Regions from separate parts of the Bacillus sp. LQ16 genome, predicted to be linked through region 2. Evidence: riboswitches for the same ligand, from Rfam matches in the RefSeq annotation. Region 2 holds a riboswitch; each other region holds the start of a gene.
The links. Region 2 has a riboswitch for cyclic di-GMP ahead of AC3EMB_RS05680 (SpaA isopeptide-forming pilin-related protein). Riboswitches for the same ligand answer to the same signal wherever they lie in the genome.
Positions count from the first base shown of each region.

Region 1 (7,531 bases), 660 kb from region 2:
ATTGCAGACGCTTTGTAAGGAATATAGTGTTCCTTTCATTGTAAATGATGATGTAGAATTAGCCATTGAATTAGATGCAGATGGTGTTCATGTAGGACAAGATGATGAAGGAATTACATCTGTTCGTGAAAAAATGGGAGATAAAATTATCGGCGTATCTGCTCATACAATTGAAGAAGCACGCTTTGCAATCGAAAATGGAGCAGATTATTTAGGCGTTGGACCTATTTTCACAACGAGTACGAAAAAAGATACGAAAGCGGTTCAAGGAACGAAAGGATTAGCTTATTTTAGAGAACAAGGAATTACAGTGCCGATCGTTGGTATTGGTGGGATTACAATTGAAAATACAGCAGCAGTTATAGAAGCGGGTGCGGACGGTGTTTCAGTTATTTCAGCAATTAGTTTAGCTGAATCTGCGTATGAAAGTACGAGAAAATTAGCTGAAGAAGTAAAGAGAAGTTTGTAGGGAAGGACGTGTAGTATTTTAAGTGCTACATGGAGAAATGGACTGCCCAAAATTTTAAACAAACGTTTGATTAAAAAAGCACAAACCTTTTTAAATAAGGGTTTGTGCTTTTTCTTTAAAACATAATAGAAATTAAAAGCATTCCAATGCCGATAGAAGTAAATGTTGCGATTAAACCTGGAATCATAAAGCTATGATTTAATACGTATTTACCGATACCTGTTGTACCAGTACGGTCAAAGTTAATGGCAGCAACGATTGTTCCATAGTTTGGAATGAAGAAATATCCGTTTACTGCAGGGAACATTGCAATCAGTAGTGCTGGTGGAATACCAAGGGATAGTCCAAGTGGCATTAAGGCACGTACTGTTGCTGCTTGGCTGTACAGTAAAATAGATAGAATGAATAGCGCGATGGCAAATAGCCAAGGTGCACTTGTTACTAAATGCTGAATAGATCCTTGAATCATATTTAAGTTTCCGTTAAAGAAAGTATCTCCCATCCAAGCGATACCGAAAATAGCAACAACTGCTGTTGCCCCTGCTTTAAAGACGTTACCAGACACAATGCTTTCTACATTTGGTTTACAGAAAATAATAATAAGAGCCGCGATAGTTAACATAACCATCTCAATTGTGTTCGGCATGGAAAGGCGAGCTAACTTCCCATCGACTATCCATCCTGGACGAAGTGCTTCAAATGAACCAAGAAGTACAACAAGGAAGGTTCCTACAAGGAAAAGGATAACTGATAATTTTGCGCCCTTTACACCTACAAATTCTTTTTTCTCTTCAAGCTTAGGAATCATTCCTTCTTTTAATCGTTTTAAGTATTCAGGGTCCTCACTTAATTCTTTTCCCATCTTACTAGCAACGAATGCTGCTAACATACAAGCAATGAAAGTGGAGGGAATACTCACTTTTAAAATATCTAATAAAGTGATTTTATAGTCAGCTAACATTGCTAAAAGAGCAACTGTGGCAGCTGAAATTGGACTAGCTGTAATTGCTTGTTGAGAAGCGATTACGGCAATCGACATTGGGCGTTCCGGTCTAATCCCTGATTCACGAGAGACTTCTGCAATAACAGGAAGTACAGAATAGGCAACGTGACCAGTGCCTGCACATAGTGTGAATAAATAAGTAACAATTGGAGCAAAAAAAGTAATACGCTTTGGATTTTTTCGTAATGCCTTTTCAGCTAGATGAACAAGATAGTCCATTCCTCCAGCAGCTTGCAAAGCACCAGCAGCTGTAATTACTGCCAAAATCATAAGCATTACATCGATAGGAGGCGCGGTTGGTTGTAAGTGGAAGACAAAAACGAGTATTGCCATACCAACTCCACCCATTACTCCTAAACCAACTCCGCCTAGGCGTGCACCAATAAAAATACAGAGTAACAAGGTAAGAAATTGTAGCCAAAACATGATAAACTACCTCCGAAATTCATTAGTTAAGATATATTCGAATAGTTTAATTTGAATGAAAATTAAATAAATACCCGAAGAAATCCTTGTTGTTTATACATTTTTTATTATATAACACAAAAAAAGTAACATTCACGTACTTTTTGAAATTATTTTGAAAAAGCAATGCATTAAAAATTTGTATTTATATCTCTAAATAAGTAGACATTTTGATTTATATGTTGTAATCTTTGAAAGAGAATAAATTAATTCTCATAGAACTCCCATATCGTTCAACTCGTTCAGCGAGAAAGGCAAACTGATGGAAACATGAGGACGCAAAACTACAGGAGCTAAGGTCGAAAGGCTATGCTAGCCAGTTACCGGACGGATAGGGTTGGTCTTGGCCAATGCTTTTACATTGGCTTTTTTTTATTCTCGAACATATTGAGAAACATTTTCAAACAAAATATTCATATATTTTGTTTTTTTGTTTATGTTAATTAAGGAAGGTGGATATTAATGAAAAAATATTGGCATAAGTTATCGTTCCTTCAAAAGAACGTCTTATTAACCGTATTAGTTATTTTGACACTTGTTGGAAGTATGGGTGCACTAAGTTTCAACATGTTTCAAAATAGTATGATGTCTTTATTTGAAAGGCAGTCTATTGAAACAGGAGAAATAGTATTGAAAAAATTGGATGTAGAATTAGTTAGAGACATGGCGAAAGATCCTACAGCCGAAAAAGTGAAAAAAGAAAAGTTAACAGAGAAATTAGATGAAGTGTCAAAAGAATTGAAAAGTGTTGGACAAACGTATGTTACAGGAGCAAAGCCGAATGAAAAGCGAGAATTACAACTCGTTGGTTTGACTACAGAGTTAACAAAAGCGTTCCCTATAAAGCCGGGAGATTATTATGAACAACCCGCTCATTGGATGAAGGCATACGATAAAGTCATTGATACGAAAAAGGCCCAAATGACAGAAGTATATGAAGATGAAATAGGTTCGTGGGTGACAATATTAGAACCAATTACAGATGGAGAAAATAATATTGTTGCAATTATTGCGGCTGACTTAGATGCTTCCATTGTTCCTATTACAAAAGAGAAGTTTATGATACAGGGCTTACTCTTTATCATTATTTCATTAGCAATTGCGACTATTACTCAATTCTTTATCGTGCGTCACTCGTTAGCTCCATTAAAAGATTTACGAGAAGGGTTACGTAAAATTGGTGAAGGTGACTTAAGTATTAAATTAAAAGAAAGACCAGATGATATTGGAATTATTAATGTTTATTTCAATAACACGATTGAAAAATTTAAAGGGATTATAGATAAAGTAAGGCAAACTGCTGAGCAAGTTTCTTCTTCTTCACAAGAATTGTCGGCGAGTACAGAGGAAAACAGCATGGCAGTTCAAGAGATTGCAAGTTCTATTGAAGGTTTAAGAGTAGGGGCACAGTCTCAAAAAACTTCAGTACAACAATGTTTAGGGATTGTACATGGAATGGAAGATAAGGTAGAAGAGATAACTGGGGCTGCGAAACAAGTTGCGGTTGCTTCTGAAGGTATGGAGCAACATTCAATTGAAGGTAATGAAGTGATTGGACAAATTATTAATCAAATGAGTTTAATTCAAAATGCAGTACAAGATTTATCTTCCATCATTTATTCGTTAGAAACAAGGTCAAAAGAAATTAGTGATATCGTAACTGTAATTACAGGTATTTCAAATCAAACAAATTTATTAGCTTTAAATGCTTCTATTGAGGCTTCACGTGCTGGAGCAGCGGGGAGAGGGTTTGCAGTTGTTGCTGATGAAGTACGAAAATTAGCAGAACAAACGGAAGCGTCTGCTAAAGATATAGCGAAATTAATTGGTGAAACACAAGCTGAGACAGAAGATGCTGTAGTTTCAATGCAAAAAGGTTCAAAAGAAGTAGAAACTGGAATTTCACTTGTTCAAAGTAGTGGGAATTTCTTTGAAAAAATCTCCAAATCAGCGCAATCTGTTACAGATCAAGTAAAAGCTGTTTCGGGTAATTCGAGTGACATTTTACAAAATAGCCAGAATATCGTTCAAGTCGTAAATGAATTATCACATATTGCAAACACTTATGCCAACAGCAGTAGTAATGTTGAAGAAAGCATGAAAGAGCAAGAAATATCAGTACAAGATATTGCAGAATTAGCGACTTCTTTAAGTTGGCTTTCTCAGGAATTACAAGAGCTTATTGGTGAGTTTAAAAGCGAATAAGGAGAAAGTTCAATTCTAATCAAAGGGGATATCTCCGCTACTGATTATGAATTGAACGAATCTGCCCGTTAATAAGGGATGAAAAAGGTGTGAATTTTCACACCTTTATTATATTTAAGAGAGGAATTTACATAAATATGAAATTAGCAATTTCTTATAATGAGACGGTAAAAGAATTTTTAGGGAAAGTAGAAGGAAGTATTAAAATACCTAAAGATGTGCAAGGAACGGAACTTAGGATAAAAAGGAAAACTGAACTATTTCCAAATTTGACTCACATTGTAGATTTAATAGGAGCGACTGCAACGTGGTTATATCATATTTCTAAAGAAAAACATATTGTCGTGCTTTATCATGTAAGAGGAAGTTTATTTCCGATTACTATTGAAGTTTCTAATTTTCTCTCCTATGAAAGTTTGAATTTACAGATTGAAGAGCAACTGGAACAAATTAAAGAAATGAATGAGGAAGAAATAGAAGAGTTTCAAAACGGTAATACATTATATGAAATGTCACTTATTATTATTGGTGAAACATATTATGAGCTACAAGACACGAATACATTACAATTTGTATTTAGTAAAAATATGCAAAGTGTAGAAATAATATTTAATAGTGTTAATTGGAAGGAAACAACGATTACTCGTTATGCACAACAAATACAAGGTGTTTTAATTGGTATATCACAAAATAAGAATAATTATATAAAGAATTTTAATATTATTACAGAGGCCGAGATGGCACTTTATAGTCAAGTGAATGATACGACAGCAGTATATCCTGAGAAAAGTATCGTCGATATGTTCTATAATACTGTTACTCAATTTCCAAATCGTATAGCTTTATCTTCAAGGGAAGGTACTTTAACTTATGAGGAGCTAAATAAAAAAAGTAATCAAATAGCTCATATGTTAATTAAAAATGGCGTCCAATTAGGAGACTATGTTGGAATATTTATGAAACGTAGCATAGACACAGTAGTAAGTATGGTAGCTATATTAAAAGCTGGTGCAGCGTATGTTCCGATTGATCCAGATTATCCGGAAAGTAGAATACAGTACATTATTCAAGATAGCCAAGCGAAAGTTATATTGATGAAAGAGACGCCTATAACATGTGATGGAGTTCAAACAGTTTCAATGTATGATAGTGAAACTTGTGAAGATATAGATGTAAAGTTGTCTATTCATTGTGATGATGTAGCTTATATGATTTATACGTCTGGTTCAACAGGGAATCCAAAGGGAACGATGTTAGCACATAGAGGGGTTGTTAATCTGTACACTTGGATGCAAAAGCAATATGAATTGACAGAAGAGGATGTATTTGCCCAATTTCCTTCTTTTAGTTTCGATGCTTCTGTATGGGAGTCATTTGCTTCTTTATTCTGCGGAGGAAACTTGTATGTATTATTAGAGGAAGAGCGATTGTCTGTAGAAGCATTTGCAAATGCAATCTATAAAGTGAAAGCAACTTCGATCTTGGCATTAGCAACAATTTTTGTTCGACAAGTAGCAACTTATTTAGCAGAAGAAGATATATATAAGCTAGCTTCCCTAAAAAGAATTGCGATTGGCGGTGAAATGTTGCCTGTAGAGGTTATTAAATTGTGGAGAGAAAGAATAGGTACAAATGTTGAAATTCATAATGTATACGGACCGACAGAATGTACTGTAGTGACGACAACCTATAAAATACCTAGTCAGTTAAATGAGGATGTTGCGAGTATTCCCATTGGTAAACCATGTGCTAATTATCAAGTTATGATTTTGGATGAGAATATGAATCTTTGTCCAATTGGTGTACCTGGTGAATTATATATAGATTCAGTAGGATTAGCAAAAGGGTATTTTAATAAGCCTAATAAAACAATTGAAGCTTTTATTCAGAACCCTTTCAATCCTATAGTTAATATATATAAAACAGGTGATATTGTTAAGTTGTTAGAGGATGGAAATATAGAATTTTTACATCGGAAAGATGATCAAGTAAAGATTAGAGGACATCGTATTGAACTAGGAGAAATCCAAAGTAAAATTTCTCAAAATCATAATATAAAAGAAAATGCTGTGTTTGCTAAGAAGAGTAAGGAAGGTAGCCAATATTTAATCGCGTTCTATACAACTTTAAATAAAAAAGAAATACCAGAATTAGTTTATCAGTTACAAGAGCAATTACCAGATTATATGGTGCCATCTAAACTAATTTATATTAATGAATTACCACTTACACCTAATAAAAAGATTGATGTTAAGAAGTTAGCTCAGTTAGAAGAAAAGTATGAACCGGTTCGTCTACAAGAATATGTTGCACCTTCTAATAAAGCAGAGAAACAAATAGCGCGCGCTTGGGCGGAAGTATTAGGAATTTCAAAAGTTGGAGTGCATGATGATTTCTTTACAATTGGTGGACATTCATTAAAAGTATTACGAGTCTTAACATTGTTAAAAGAAGATTTTTCACATTTAACAATTCAAGATTTCTTTAAAGAAAGAACGATATATGGATTAGCTCGAATTGAGCGAGAAGTAAAAGTAGAGAAAGAAGAAGTATTTCGTGAATATAAAGTGATTCACGAACCAGATACTATCACGTATGCAAACGTTTTGGAAGAAAACCAGATTTCAAATGTCTTTTTAACAGGAGCTACTGGTTATTTAGGATCACACATATTATATGAATTGTTGAGAGATACATCTGCTACTATTTATTGTTTAGTAAGACCAACCAAAGATGTGCAACAAAGAATTATAGATACATTAACAGGCTACTTTAGTGATATATGTGAAGAATGGTTACAGCGTATACAGGCCGTAGCTGGTGATCTGGGGGAAGAGTATCTTGGGATGAGCGAAGAAGAATTTATGTTCATCAGTTCTAAGATGGATACGATAATTCATTGCGGTGCAGATGTAAGACATTTTGGAGATGTAAAACAATTTGAAAATATAAATGTCCAAGGAACTAGCCGTATGCTAGCATTAGCGGAGAAAGGTGCTACATTCCATTTTATTTCTACAATTGGTATCCCGTTAGAATTAGCGGTAGATCAATGGGATACATACATGAAAACTGGTGATTTTAATTACAGTGTAGACTTAGAGAATGTATATTCAAATAGTAAACTACAAGCGGAAAACATTGTTCGTGAAGCAATGAAAAATGGTTTGCGCGGAAATATTTATCGTGCAGGTAATTTAGCATGTCATTCAGAAACAGGTTCGTTCCAACAAAATATTGAAGGAAACGCATTTTATCGTCTTATTAAAACAATGCTATTAATTGGGAAAGCACCAAATGTGAAGTGGAAAGTTGATTTCACACCAATTGATTTTGCTAGTAAATCAATTGTATTGTATTTAAAAGATTCGCAAATTGTAGGAGAGACG
Region 1 is NZ_CM173491.1:451,384-458,914, forward strand. It holds gene thiE (thiamine phosphate synthase) at 1-469, shown strand, start outside; gene AC3EMB_RS02300 (anaerobic C4-dicarboxylate transporter family protein) at 585-1,898, opposite strand; cyclic di-GMP riboswitch class I at 2,181-2,265, shown strand; gene AC3EMB_RS02305 (methyl-accepting chemotaxis protein) at 2,400-4,142, shown strand; gene AC3EMB_RS02310 (non-ribosomal peptide synthetase family protein) at 4,280-7,531, shown strand, end outside.
Region 1: it holds a riboswitch for cyclic di-GMP, as region 2 does, so the genes downstream of both, AC3EMB_RS02305 (methyl-accepting chemotaxis protein) here and AC3EMB_RS05680 (SpaA isopeptide-forming pilin-related protein) in region 2, are expected to answer to the same signal.

Region 2 (7,531 bases):
TATCCTGCCGGTGTTTCTACTTCCACCAACTCATACTTCCCAATAGGTAAATCTGAAACGTTTGCTTTTCCTTCTTTATCCGTCGTTACTTTCGCAACTACTTTTCCTTTTGAATCACGTACTTCAAATACAACATTTTCTAATGGAGCTTTACTATCTTTATCTATTTTTGTTATCTCTACATTCCCTGTATTCACCATTTCATTTTCTACTTTTAATGATAGAACCTCGGTCATGCCTTTTTTGATTTCAAATGATACTGGTTTTTCTAGTTTTTTATAACCAGGCAAACTTTCTACCTCTACTAATTCATACTTTCCTACAGGTAAATCTGAAACATTTGCTTTTCCATCTTTATCTGTCGTTACTTTTGTAACTTCATTACCCTTTTCATCTTGGATGATGAATATTACTCCCGCTAACGGTGCTTTATTATCTTTATCTATCTTTGTTATCTCTACATTTCCCGTATCTACCATTTCATTTTCTATTTTTAATGATAGAACTTCAGTCATGCCTTTTTTGATTTCAAATAATACTGGATCTGTTAGTTTCTTATAGCCTGGTAAACTTTCTTTCTCTACTAATTTGTACTTTCCTACTGATAAATCTGAGATTTTTGCTTTACCATCTTTATCTGTTTTTACTTCCTTTACTACTGTTCCAGCTTCATCTTGCACTTCAAAGACTACGCCTTTTAATGCTTTTTTGTTGTCTTTATCTACTTTTGTAATTTCTACTGAACCTTTATCTAACTGTTCATTTTCTACTTTCAATGATAGGACTGTTGTCATACCTTTTGTAATTTCGAATGATACTGGTTCTGTTAGCTTTTTGTAGCCAGGTAAACTTTTCGTCTCTACTAATTTGTACTTTCCTACTGATAAATCTGAGATTTTTGCTTTTCCTTCTTTATCCGTCGTTACTTTCGCAACTACTTTTCCTTTTGAATCACGTACTTCAAATACAACATTTTCTAATGGAGCTTTACTATCTTTATCTATTTTTGTTATCTCTACATTCCCTGTATTCACCATTTCATTTTCTACTTTTAATGATAGAACCTCGGTCATGCCTTTTTTGATTTCAAATGATACTGGTTTTTCTAGTTTTTTATAACCAGGCAAACTTTCTACCTCTACTAATTCATACTTTCCTACAGGTAAATCTGAAACATTTGCTTTTCCATCTTTATCTGTCGTTACTTTTGTAACTTCATTACCCTTTTCATCTTGGATGATGAATATTACTCCCGCTAACGGTGCTTTATTATCTTTATCTATCTTTGTTATCTCTACATTTCCCGTATCTACCATTTCATTTTCTATTTTTAATGATAGAACTTCAGTCATGCCTTTTTTGATTTCAAATAATACTGGATCTGTTAGTTTCTTATAGCCTGGTAAACTTTCTTTCTCTACTAATTTGTACTTTCCTACTGATAAATCTGAGATTTTTGCTTTACCATCTTTATCTGTTTTTACTTCCTTTACTACTGTTCCAGCTTCATCTTGCACTTCAAAGACTACGCCTTTTAATGCTTTTTTGTTGTCTTTATCTACTTTTGTAATTTCTACTGAACCTTTATCTAACTGTTCATTTTCTACTTTCAATGATAGGACTGTTGTCATACCTTTTGTAATTTCGAATGATACTGGTTCTGTTAGCTTTTTGTAGCCAGGTAAACTTTTCGTCTCTACTAATTTGTACTTTCCTACTGATAAATCTGAGATTTTTGCTTTACCATCTTTATCTGTTTTTACTTCTGTTACTACTTTGCCTTGCTCATCTTGCACTTCGAAGACTACGCCTTCTAATACTTTTTGACTATCTTTATCTATTTTTGTAATTTCTACTGAGCCTTTGTCTAACTGCTCATTTTCTACTTTTATTACTAAAGCTTTTGTCATACCTTTTGTAATTTCAAATAGTACTGGTTCTGCTAGATTTTTGTAACCTGGTAAGCTTTTCGTCTCTACTAATTTGTACTTTCCTACTGATAGATCTGAAACGTTTGCTTTTCCTTCTTTATCTGTTACTACTTTTCTTACTACGCCATCTTTCTCATCTTGGACTTCAAATTCGACACCGGCTAATACTGCCCCGTTTTCTTTGTCCACTTTTGTAATTTCTATATTACCTTTGTCTACCATTGCATTTTCCACTTGTATTGGGAATATGCCGTCCCCTGTTACATTTACTTCGAACTCTGTTTCTTTTAATTGGTAGCCTTCAGGTGCTTTTGTTTCTTTTAAAATATATTTTCCTGGTGCTAACGGTTTAGAGATTGCCTTACCATCTTTATCTGTAACAATATGTTCGACTACTACACCGTCTTTTACTATATCAAACTCTGCATTTGCTAATGGTTTATCACCATTTTCCGAATCAATTTTCTTTACTTCAATTTGACCCTTTTGCATAGTATTTTTAATTTCAATTGTTTTTGTTTCTCCAGCTTGAAGTGTAACCTCTACTGGACTTGTTAATTTTTGATATCCTTCTGGTGCTACTGTTTCATATACTTTATACGTCCCAGGAGCTAAAGTTTGAGGTACTGAAAAACCTTTTTCGTCCGTTTTCAGTTTTGCAACAACTTCATTTGCACTATTTCGGACTTCAAATTCGGCAGCTTTTAACCCTTTGTTCGGATTCTCAGAATCTATTTTATGAAGCGATACTGTACCATCTTTTGGAGCTTCAGGCGGCGTAATAGTTACTTCTTTTGATGTTAAAGTTTTATCATCAAAATGTAATTCCGCTTTATTAGGAATCTTCTTATCTACGTAAGAAGATAAGTCTGCATTATTTTTGATTTTCGCCTTGATACTGAGATTAATTATCTGGTCTTCATACGACTTATAGTCAAAACTCTCACCAAACGTAAATGTTACTTCACTTCTTTGTTTATCTATATTTAACGTTCCTTTAGAAGTAATATCTTGGCCATTTTGATCATACACTTTTGCCTCTAATACTTCTAAAACATCTTCTAAATCATCACTAATTACCATAGATGTGTATTTAGGAGGATCGTTCGGTATGTGTGTACCAACTTGGTATTGAATAACTTGATCCATTTTTGTTAACTGCTCATTCTCTACAAGCTTGCCATTCTCATCAACTATATTTTTTTCAATGCTAGGTGGATTATTGTCACCTGAACCGGATCCTCCCCCACCACTTACAAATACTTGTCCTACTTTTTCTTCAGTTTTAATATTTTTACCTTCTAATTTCACAGTATTTTTATGAGGCTTCGCAGCAGGATTTGTAACCTTTGTTTTATATCTTAAAATATAGCCTTTTGAACTGTCTGGAAACTCAATTGTAAATCCAGCCTTTGTTGCATTAATTTTAATGTTAGATAAATCTGCTGGCTTAATATTTGTTGGTGCATAACCATCTTCAAATACAGCCTCTTCTAATACTACGCTGTCTGTAATTAACTCATGTCCAGGTCCTAATGTATCTGTTAATTTAAGATCTTGCATTTCTGTTCCAGTTGCATTTACATATACAAGCCAATCAGCAATCGAAGGATCTTCTTGATTATAAGAACCCCATTTCAATAGATTATCTGTATTGGGCTGTGGCTTCGGTCTCTCTGTCGTATTACTTACATTTACTTCTTTATTAACGATTTGACCATCAACGTTAAATTCTAATGGAATTTCTTTAACACCATCATATGCTTCTAAACCAAAGTAGAATTCTACGAATAAAGAACCTTTAATGTTATTCTTTCCTTCTACGTAATCACCCATAGTACACGTTAATAGACCCTTTTTCATCTCACATGTACCAACTGTTTTTCCTTCAGCATCTTTTAAAGGAAAACTCATATTCATAAGGTCTTTTCGAAACTCTTTTGGCATATCAATTGTGAATTGATCTCCACTTTTTATTTTTTCTTTAGCTGACCACTTCACTTCTACTTTCATACCATCTGAGGCTTGATACGGTTCAGATGTCGTGCCATCAGTACGGGAAATATTAATTTCGTCCACTGGACTTTTCATCACAGCAGCTTGAATAACTGGAGCCCACACATTCAGCACTGAAAATAATACTAGAAAAACTAATGAAACCATTGAAATATGCCTTTTAGTACTTTTCATTTGCATAGTTCCCTCCTATTTTTTTATATTTATATAACAAAAAAAGACCGTCCGGTTGCATCAAAAATGTGCAACCAGACGATCTTAGTAACCAATATGTATTACCGTAGACTCTAAGCTTTGCGGCCTATCCTTTCGAATAGTGTGCTAAAAATATCTTTTATTCTTTTTTTGTTTCATTTTCCTCTTAAACCAAATATTACTATACCGTCTGGACGGTTATAATTCAATACTCTATAAAATTGTTCTATTTTTCTAATAAAAAAAACAATTCACCACTACATTAAATAAGTAATGGTGAATTGTTTTCGCATTATATAGTTCGTATATTCTATTTATATGAATTACTAATAAGAGCTTGAATCACTTTTTCTCTTAACTCGGGGCTTAGTCTGCCAACCCCTAAATATTCCGAATACCATAATCCATCTGCTGCTAATCTAATAATTGTTGCACAAACTGAATCTATCTCATCGTTTTCTATATTCTTTTGCAGTTGCTGAAATGATTGTTGTAATGGCTCAAGTAATTCAGGTTTTAACATGAATGCTGCCATCATACTACTAGACAACTCTTCTGTTCTTCTCTCATTACTTAATCTTTCCTCTACAAAAGAGCGAACCCATCTCCCTTTCCTCTCTGAGTCTTCCGCTACTTTATTGTAAATAGCGCCCTCATTATCCTCTATCCCTCTGACTATCATACCTTCTATTAAAGCTTCTTTATTTGCAAAGTGATACAATAATCCACCTTTACTTACACCCGCCTCTTTTGCCACTGCTTCTAAGGTTAATTTAGCAACCCCTTTACATTGCACAATTTGAGAAGCGGCCGCCAAAATCTTTTGCCGCGTTATGCTGATACTCATTCCTTTTTAAAACCCCATTTCTACTAAATTTATATAAATACGAATCTTATTTTTAATATTGTTGATTACTACTAAGTATTTTCTTTATACAACAAAAGCTGCATTACCTTTGAATTTTTAGTTACTTATTCTATTAAAAATTTCCATATCATTCAATATGATAACATCAAATACATAACATTGACTATACATCTATACTTTTATATTCATCGAAAATATATCCATAAACACGAAATGTATAAAAATTGATTATCCTTATACATCTAATCTATAATTTAAAGAGGTTTATATTTTCATAAAAATAAAGTGAAATTTTATAAGGATGATTCCATTGAAAAAATTTTCTATTAGTTATTTAATATGCTTACTGTTTTTTCTATCATTGTGAATGTTTTACAGTATACAAGCGTTCCAAATTATGCGGATTCATGGGGGCCGATTTGGGTATCTATTATTATGCTTTCAATTCTTGGAAGTATTCCTGTTCTTATCGCTTGTTTAATAGGCGAATTTTGTTATAGAAAAATAAAAGGAAGTCACGAATTAAAAATCGGTATTCCTTTATTTATAGTGTTAGGTATTTCCTACAATCATTTCTTCTTTATGTTGTTTAACGACCGATATTTTCTATCCTTTAATTTAGAAGCCTTTTTGGAAACAGGCCTACTTATTACGTTATCATCTTTATTATTTTACCTTATAAGACGCCGTTAATTCTTTCATCATTACATAAAAAAATGTTATTACTCTTGTTACATCGAGTAATAACATTTTTATTTAAATCTATTTAACTAATTTGCTTCCAACTAGTATCCTTCACATCTTCGCTAGTCGGCTTTCTAACTGATTTCACAAAACATTCCTCGCAAGCACCAAGTGCAATGAAGTTTTTCTGTGCTTGTCTTAACGAGACTTCATTTGCCCCGCCTTCAAAGTCAGGATCGTTAAACTGTACCTCATCATCTTCCCAGTAACATATATTACAAATTTCATATGTACCTGGTGGTTCTTCTTCTATTGTTCTATACCCGCAGCACGGACATGTATATTTCATTCCGTTACTCCATTATTCATTTCTTTTTTCTCCCATATATTCCGGCCCATAAAGAATGTAACAGCGCAAATCATAGTTATTACCATGAAAGTAGTATTAGAATCCTCATATGTAGTTGGAATTCCAATCGTTACAGAAACAATACTAAAAGCTAAAAGTAAATATAATAATAAAGATAGAATATAGCTTAGTTTAAATCGTAAAATGATACCTCTAAACAATAGCTCACCAAGTAGACAGCCACCTAAAATGATAGGTACTCCGAAATATAATGTAAGGACTCCCATTTGCGCAGTAGATTGAATTATCTTACCGATTATGTTCGGCGAAACCAGCTCACTATTGTTTCCCATCCTATCATATAAATCAAGTGCCGTTACTGAAATAAAGAAACTTAATATAGAAAACGAATACGGTATTAAAAATTTGCTCACTCTCATTCACCTCACTTTTTTTGTTTCACATATATTATTCATTACTTTCACAAAAAAAATAGCCCTCTATGCTAAAACATAGAGGGCATAATTTTTATATAAAAACCTATACCTTATCCTGAAATCCCCCTAAACAGAACATCTAAACTATCTGTGCCCTATATTCTTTAGGGGATAGGTGGTTATTAGAAAGTAGTGCCTTCTTTTTTATAATATTCTTTTGAAATCTCTTCATAAAATGCGGCTGATGTCGCGTAGAAATACGGTGCTAACCATAAGAAACCGATTCCTATAGTAAGAATACTTAATATGAACCAGCCTAAGAAACTTAAGCATAGTAAAAAGTAATCCATTTTATGTCCATTCATCATATGACGACTCTCAGTAATCGCTTGATTCGCTGTATATTCTGGATGATCATTCAAAATAAAATACGTCATAGAATAAGAAAATGATTTAATAATACCTGGAATAATAAGAAGCAATGTCCATAGAGTCAAGTATACATACATTAGTAAATATGTTAAAAACGACTTCATCAACTTACTTCCATCGCTAAACCATCTAAATATATGACCAATGCGAGCATCAGTCCCACGAATTGCATTTAAAACAAGATAATAGGCACCTATTGTTAATGGACCAATAACAATCATTACTATAATACTTACTGTAAGTGAATCACTTGCCTCTTCCCAACCCCAAAATACCGAGAAAATACCTGTTGTTAGCATTTCAACAGCTCCAATAAGGATTCCAATTAATAAAGTTGCCCCTACCGCTAATCCCCATCTTCCTTTTAATGCATCAAGTGCTTCTCTTTTCAACTGACTTATCATATATAACCTCCTAATACTATTTGTATTTTAGTATACCATTTATATCAAAAATTCCACATATTTTCCTAAAACAGAAGCATACTCCTTTTTGCATACGTATTGATACATGTGTGCTGTAGTTGTACTAATATATGGATTAAACGACTCTTTTCCCTATAACAAAAAAGCTTGCCCTTCAGAATAGGCAAGCTTTCTCAAATTATTCCTCACTCATT
Region 2 is NZ_CM173491.1:1,112,647-1,120,177, reverse strand. It holds gene AC3EMB_RS05680 (SpaA isopeptide-forming pilin-related protein) at 1-4,127, opposite strand, end outside; cyclic di-GMP riboswitch class I at 4,188-4,280, opposite strand; gene AC3EMB_RS05675 (TetR/AcrR family transcriptional regulator) at 4,453-4,989, opposite strand; partial or broken gene AC3EMB_RS05670 (hypothetical protein) at 5,321-5,703, shown strand; gene AC3EMB_RS05665 (CPCC family cysteine-rich protein) at 5,777-6,043, opposite strand; gene AC3EMB_RS05660 (hypothetical protein) at 6,040-6,483, opposite strand; gene AC3EMB_RS05655 (DUF975 family protein) at 6,663-7,316, opposite strand; gene AC3EMB_RS05650 (PH domain-containing protein) at 7,516-7,531, opposite strand, start outside.

Region 3 (7,531 bases), 1.9 Mb from region 2:
GAATTGCACGATCGGACATAATCCACATCATCATTGCAGCTGATTCTTGATTGTTGGCGATGAAGTCCCAAAAAGTATCATGTGCTGTTTGACCCTGTGGAATTTCATTATGTGGCTCTGGTTTAAGGGCGTGAATAAGATCAGGAAATTTAATGCCATCTTGAATAAAGAAAATGGGAATATTATTTCCTACTAAATCAAAATTTCCTTCTTCTGTATAAAATTTAACGGCGAATCCTCTTACATCTCGATTCGTTTCATTTGCTCCTTTTGATCCAGCTACTTCAGAGAAACGAATAAAAAGCGGTGTTTTTTTTGAAGGGTCTTGTAGAAAGTGGGCCATTGTTAGCTCTTCTAAAGATTCATATAACTCAAAAATGCCATGTGCTCCGTATCCTCGTGCGTGAACGACTCGTTCTGGAATTCGTTCACGGTCAAAGTGAGAAAGTTTTTCTCGCATAAGGAAATCTTCTAGAAGGGTAGGGCCACGATCACTGGCAGTTAAAGAGTTTTCATCATTTGAAATTTTAACACCTGTATTTGTTGTCATCTCCTTTCCTTCATTTTCACGCGCGAAAGATTGGAGTTGTTCTGTCTTTTTATTTTTTTTGCCGTCCATAAAAAACACCTCCCATAATATACGTATTATTGTTTATGTTTTTTATGCTTGTATATAGCATGAAGATGTTGCGTCGTTGGGATGATTTTCCTCAAATGTTCGATTTATCTTTGTTTGTCTGTGAAAATCATTTATTATAATAAATGGTATTCTTCGAGATATTATTTTGAAGGGGTGTTGAAGTGAAAGAAAGTTTTCTATCATATAAAGAAGAAGAAAAGAATGCAAAAATCCTTTTATGGGTGTTATATGTCATTGTTATTGTATATCAAATTTTCTATGCAATCGTATTAGACGATAAATCAATAATGGATAAGGGATACAACATAGTATGGCAAGTTATTTGCGGAGTAGCAATACTGTGCGTGAATATATATTTAATGAAAAAAGAGAAGGCAAACCTTGTTAAATATGCATGGATATTTGCATACATAGGGATAGAAATCGCTAATATACTTTCATATATTTTTTATAATAAGGCGGCGTTTGATGCGACAAATATAATAGAAATTATTCTCATTTTCTTTGTACCCATATTTTTAAATAAAAAATTTTATGTGATTTTACTTTCTTCTATTGTAGGAAAATATTTAATTTATTTATTTGTATTAGAGGAAGTAAAAGCATTTATGTATCTTATTATGTATACACTTATGCTAATTGCGGCGTATATCATTTTAAACCGATTTTTACAATATCTTTCAGCTGTAAAGGAAAGTATTGCGATTGCTAGCGAATCACAGAAATTAGCAGTAATCGGAAAAATGGCAGCGACGGTTGGACATGAAATTAAAAATCCACTCGCTTCATTAAAAGGATTTACGCAATTACAACGAGAGAAGCATGAAGAGGATCCTATTTATAAACGTATGATTTTTGAAATAGAAAATATGAATAATATGATAAGTGAGTTAATGGAAGTTGCTACATGCAAACCTTCTATTTATAAGAAACATGATGTAGGAAAAATTGTATTACAAGTAATAACAAGTCTTCGCGAAAAAATGAATGAATTAAACGTACAGTTTATTTCTAATGTGGAAGAAAAAATAATAGAAGTTGAATGTGATGAACGAAAAATAAGAGGAGTCTTTTTATATACGATAAAAAATGCTTTAGAGGCAATGGAACAAGATGGCATATTACATGTAAGATTAGAAAATAAAGGGAAAGAGTATGTAATGATCAGCGTGATTGATAATGGTCATGGTATTAAGCAAGAAAACTTAATTCGTGTTACAGAGGCCTTTTATACAACGAAACAAGATAAAATTGGTCTGGGACTTACGGTAGCGAATCGAATTGTCGCCGAGCACCTTGGTGAGCTGCATATTTCAAGTGAAAGAGATACTGGAACGAGAATAGACATCATTCTCCCAAAGAAGTGTGGAAATACTGAAATCCAAGTGGAAGAAAAGCTAGGAGTTACCATATGAATAAAGGCTATATATTTAAAAACGAAGAAATAAAGGCGCTGAAAGCATTTTTAAGTTTATTTTTCATTATATTTTTTGTATATGATCTTGCTTATGAATTTATCGTACCGTTAATCGGTGGAGAGCAAGAAGGTGTAGGTGAGTTTGAAGATGGTTTAGGTTTATGGCTTTACTTTTTGATGGTGGTATTGTTTTGCGTTGGGATATACTTTATGAAATGGAAGAATGCTTTTGCGGTAAAGTATATTATTCTAATTGGCTATAATGTATTAGATTTTATCCATAACATTATGATTTATTATGGTAGCGATGCAGAATTTGACGGTGGAAATATAGTAGAAGGATTTTTTATTTTGTTTGCACCAATCTTTGTGAATAAAAGATATTTCTGGTTAATTCCAGCGATACTTGTCGGAAAGTATGCTCTTACAGGAATCATTATTCAATCTTCTCTCGTTTTAATCCCAATGGCATTATATAGCGTATTTACTATCATATGTTGGATTATATTTTTGAGGGTTCAGTCTTATGTTCGTACGCTTGAGATGATGGACAAAGAAATAAAACAGACAGAAAAACTAGCAGCTGTTGGAAAGATGGCAACGGTTATTGGTTATAAGATTAGAAGACCTTTAGCAAACTTAAAAAAACTTGTGAATAAACAAGCAGACAAGCATCCAGAGGATAAAATTTATAGTGATATTATGAAACAAGAAGTAGATCGGATTCATATAATTGCTACAGAACTTAGTGGATTTGAGAAATCTAAATCACTAGAATCAGAAACTCATAACATACAAGAAATTATCTCTTATGTTATTCGAGTTATGGAAAAGCCTGCTTTAAAACAAGGAGTCTACATACAAGGTATTTACAGTAAAGACTTACCATCAATTACATGTGATGAAAAACGATTAAAACAGGTCTTTTTTAATTTAATTAAAAATGCAATTGAAGCAATGTCAGTTGGCGGAACAATTACGATTAAAGTTACTGTAAAAGATGGAATCATCATTCAAGTGAAAGATGAGGGATGCGGCATTCCGAAAGATAAAATTCCAAAGTTAAATGAAGCCTTTTATACAACGAAAGAAACAGGAACTGGTCTAGGTTTAGTAGTTACAGAAAAAATTATTAAAGACCACAACGGTAAAATGAGTTTTGAAAGTGAAGTTGGGGTTGGAACGACGGTTGAGGTTATGTTACCACTGCATTAAATAGAAAAAACATCACTTCCAAATAAGTGATGTTTTTCTATTTTATCTTGCTATTTGTGGATAGTAAAAATCTCATTTTATCGATAAAGAATGTATGATGTATTTCTAAGATCAAAATGTTTTTTTTAGTTTTTATTATGGATTTTCCAGCAAAAAATTTAGACTATAAAAATTAATTGTTTTTTTCTAAAAAAACTATTTTCTTTTTTGGGTTTTAATGGTATATTCAAAACACGATAAATAAATACCTATTTTTGGCACACTATTCGAAAGGATAGGTCGCAAAGCTAAGAGTCTAAAGTAATGAAAATTACTATGATAGTCTGGTTGCAGTTTGGATTTTCACACATAGTTGTATGTATGAAAATCGAAGAGGCAACCGGATTTTTTATTGTCCTAAAAAGAAAAAAAATGGGCACACTATTCGAAAGGATAGGTCGCAAAGCTAAGAGTCTAAGGTAATGAAAATTACTATGATAGTCTGGTTGCAGTTTGGATTTTTACACATAGTTGTATGTATGAAAATCGAAGAGGCAACCAGATTTTTTATTGTCTCAAAAAGAAAAAATAAATGGGCACACTGTTCGAAAGGATAGGTCGCAAAGCTAAGAGTCTAAGGTAATGAAAATTACTATGATAGTCTGGTTGCAGTTTGGATTTTCACACATGTTGTGATGTATGAAAATCGAAAAGGCAACCAGGCTTTTTATTTTCTAGGAATACACATTATGATTGTAAATTTAGCTGAATAATAAATTTAATGTTCGAAATATTCAGTTCATAAGAAGTGAGGGAGGGAAGTACATTGCAAAATCAAATAGGTAAATTTGGGCGTATACTTCTCGCTGGAGGAATATTATTTACGCAAGTTGGTGTGCTAGATTACTCTGCAACGAAAGTTTATGCGGTTACAAACGACGAGCAAGGACGTTTTATCGTTCATATGGATAAAGAAGAAATAAAAGTTGATGAAAATGTAGTATTAAAGATTACAAATACAAATAAACAAGATGCTAATATCGAGCTGAAATTATCTAATGAACAGCTGTTCAATGAAGCAGAAACGAAAAAAATGAACGAAAACAATAAAGCGATTCAAAACATTTCAGTAACAGAAGATCACATTGTAAAAATTGAAAAGAATGAACAAAGTAATTTTATCGGTGACGTATATGTAGTCATTCAAATGAAAAAAGCTGGAGAGTACAAATTTGAACCGATAGTGAAGTTTGAAGGGAATGAAAAGAAAATTGAATCTCCTTCTCTACATGTTGTAGAGAAAAAAGAGGCTTTAAATGTAGCCATTTCTGATGAAAATCCAAAGGCTTCAGAGGAAGTTATGAGAAAAGAAATAAGTGAAAAAGTGAAAGTATCGGAAGAAAATAAAAAACAAGAAATAAATTCTACTAATGCTGAAGTTCCAAAAGAAACGAAGACTTTAGCGAAAGAAAAGGTTAATGAAGAACTCGTACCAAAGGAAAATGAATTAAAAGAGAGCAATAGGATAAACGAAAATAATCAGGAATTACCTGCTATTCAAGCTGAGAAGGTATTAAAGAGCCAATCTCTACTAGCTGCTAGTCCTGTTACAAGTATTCTTAAATATCCAAATGTAAAGGTAATAAATAATAGAACAGGTGAAGGGCCTTCGATCTCGGGTAAATATGCTTTTAGATTTGTTTGGAGCCCACAAGTAACATATGAGGTAAAGGGTAGTAGCAATGACAGAACTGGTCAAAGTCAATATACATTTAGAAATTCAAATAGAGAACAGTACGTATTAGTAAAAAAAGCTGGTGAATATCAAGGGAAATGGATTGATGTCCGTATTAATATTCACTCTATGACAGCTTCATCTGTAGATGTTAAAACACCAATAACTAAAGGTGATGCAAAAAACTTTTTACAATTATATGGGAACGGAAGGTCAGGACAAACTTATAATGCTTCCTTTGAATTTTATGAACACGGAACAAGTAAAAAAGTACCATTAACGGCAATGTGGAATTTCAAAAGGATAAATAGTTATAAAAATGTAACGTTACGTAATGATGGTAGTCATTTAACGAATTTATACGTGTATGATACGAGTTCAATTAGGTATCAAGACAAAGGGAATAATAAAATCGAGTTTTCTGGCACAGCAGGTCCAGTAGCTACTCCAGAAGCAGATATGACAATTACATTTGATAATTTAACAGAATTACCGCTAGAAGTTAGATTAAATGCTTCAGGTGTTAATGTATCATACGACCAATTAGCGATTGCACAAATTGAAATTCCAGCTCCAAGTGTAATAGGAGATATTGTGGAAGATAATTCCCGTCAACTTTCTTATAAGGTATATCAAAATATGCCTGCTCAATCGAAAGAGATTCACTATGCGAAATCTTTTGTATTAGAAAGTGAAGTGAATAAGGATTTTACTGTGAATGATGTTTCCATTCAAGATGTGGAGAGTGGAGATGATGTAAGTAGCTTCTTTGATATTAGCAGGACAAACAATAAAGTCACTGCGGTTGCGAAAGTAAATGCGCTAAAAACAGAAGAATTCAACGGGAAAATTTATGAAATGACAATTACAGGTTCTCCTGTAAAAGGTGCTAATGTAATGAAATATTACAAAGATGGTTATCTTGAAATACCGGTGTCAGCTAAAAATTATTTAGATGGCGATAAGAATGGACAAGATAGTAATCGAGATGGAATCGCAAAAATAAGGTATAAAGGTATTCCAACTGGGAAACCAGTCCCACAAAAAGTAGTGCAAGGAACAGATTTAACAAAAATGGATATTTCTAAATTTGTGACAGATTTATCTGTAGATACAAATTTGGATGTAGATAAACCAATATCAGTAGTGAAGTTAATCAATATTCCAGATACCAAAACAATAGGGAATCATACTGTAACGGTTGTAATTGAAACGAAGCAAGGTGTACAAGCGGAGATTCAAGTGCCGGTTACTGTCGTTGATGGGACTTTAAAGTTAGTAGACGTACCAAAAGAAATTACATTTGGAGATTTAACAATTCCATCGAAAACAACGACATACGCACCGAAGACGATTTCAAATCCTTTAAAGGTAACCGATGATCGTGTTAAAAAGCAAAAATGGAGTGTATATGTAAAGGAAATCACACCATTAACTTCAGCACAAAATGACACATTGACAGGAGCATTGATTTACAAACGAAATGGAAAGGATACACCTTTAAGTACTTCTAGTATAGAAGCATTCTCGTATACTTCTAAAAACGACGAGGAGGTTTCACTAAATTGGAAGGAAAACGAAGGAATTCATTTACAAGTAAAACCAGGGCCGAATGTCAAAGCAAATACTAAATATGCTGGACAGCTAGAATGGACATTAACCGATGCTCCTCTCTAAAAATATATGAAATATATAAATTTTAGAAAGGAGAGAGTAATGAAAAAAATAGTTGGTATTATCGTTTCCACAGTTATATGTGTGCCGTTTCTTATGGCAAATGTAGTAACGGCTACAAGTACGAATTCAAAAGCGGGTATTACATTTTCGAATAGCTATACACCAAATACATCAACTGATCCGACAAAGATAAATATAAAAAAAGAGACAGTTGATAAAAATAAAAATGGAGATAAATATTTACCGAAAACAGGAGGCCAGACACGGGACTTCAAACAATATATAGGATTGTTTTCGATTGTTTTATCTCTATATGTATTCAAAAGAATTAGGGGGAAGCAAGTGTATTCAAAATAAAAAATAGATGAAAACAGAGAAAAGGGGAAGGTACATATGAAACTAGCAAAATTAGCATTAATCGGTGCAGTATCATTAACATCAGTTGCAGCAGTAGGAACTTCAGCATTTGCGGAAGAGAAAGCAAATATGAAATCAAAAACAGATGTAACGTTTATTGAAGATACAAGCACAACAGATCCAAACAATCCAGAAAATCCAAATGAAAAAGTTACACCAGAGAACCCTGGTGACCATGAAATAGGAACAAAAGGTCCATTAAGTATTAACTACGTTTCTAACTTACACTTCGGCGAGCAAGTTATCTCTGGTAATGATCAAACGTACTTTGCAAAATTGGATAAAGTGAAACAAGGGAGCAAAACAGTTGAAGTACCTAACTTCGTATCTGTAACAGATAACCGTGGTACAAATGCAGGATGGAAATTGAAAGTAAAGCAAAATGCACAATTTAAAAGTGGTAATAGTGAGTTAACAAATGCAGCTTTAAGCTTAAGTAACCCAGCTGTAA
Region 3 is NZ_CM173491.1:4,643,473-4,651,003, reverse strand. It holds gene AC3EMB_RS23530 (catalase) at 1-619, opposite strand, end outside; gene AC3EMB_RS23525 (ATP-binding protein) at 802-2,055, shown strand; gene AC3EMB_RS23520 (ATP-binding protein) at 2,052-3,272, shown strand; cyclic di-GMP riboswitch class I at 3,519-3,607, shown strand; cyclic di-GMP riboswitch class I at 3,677-3,765, shown strand; cyclic di-GMP riboswitch class I at 3,837-3,925, shown strand; gene AC3EMB_RS23515 (WxL domain-containing protein) at 4,078-6,663, shown strand; gene AC3EMB_RS23510 (EF2685/EF0750 family sortase-dependent surface protein) at 6,703-7,020, shown strand; gene AC3EMB_RS23505 (WxL domain-containing protein) at 7,057-7,531, shown strand, end outside.
Region 3: it holds a riboswitch for cyclic di-GMP, as region 2 does, so the genes downstream of both, AC3EMB_RS23515 (WxL domain-containing protein) here and AC3EMB_RS05680 (SpaA isopeptide-forming pilin-related protein) in region 2, are expected to answer to the same signal.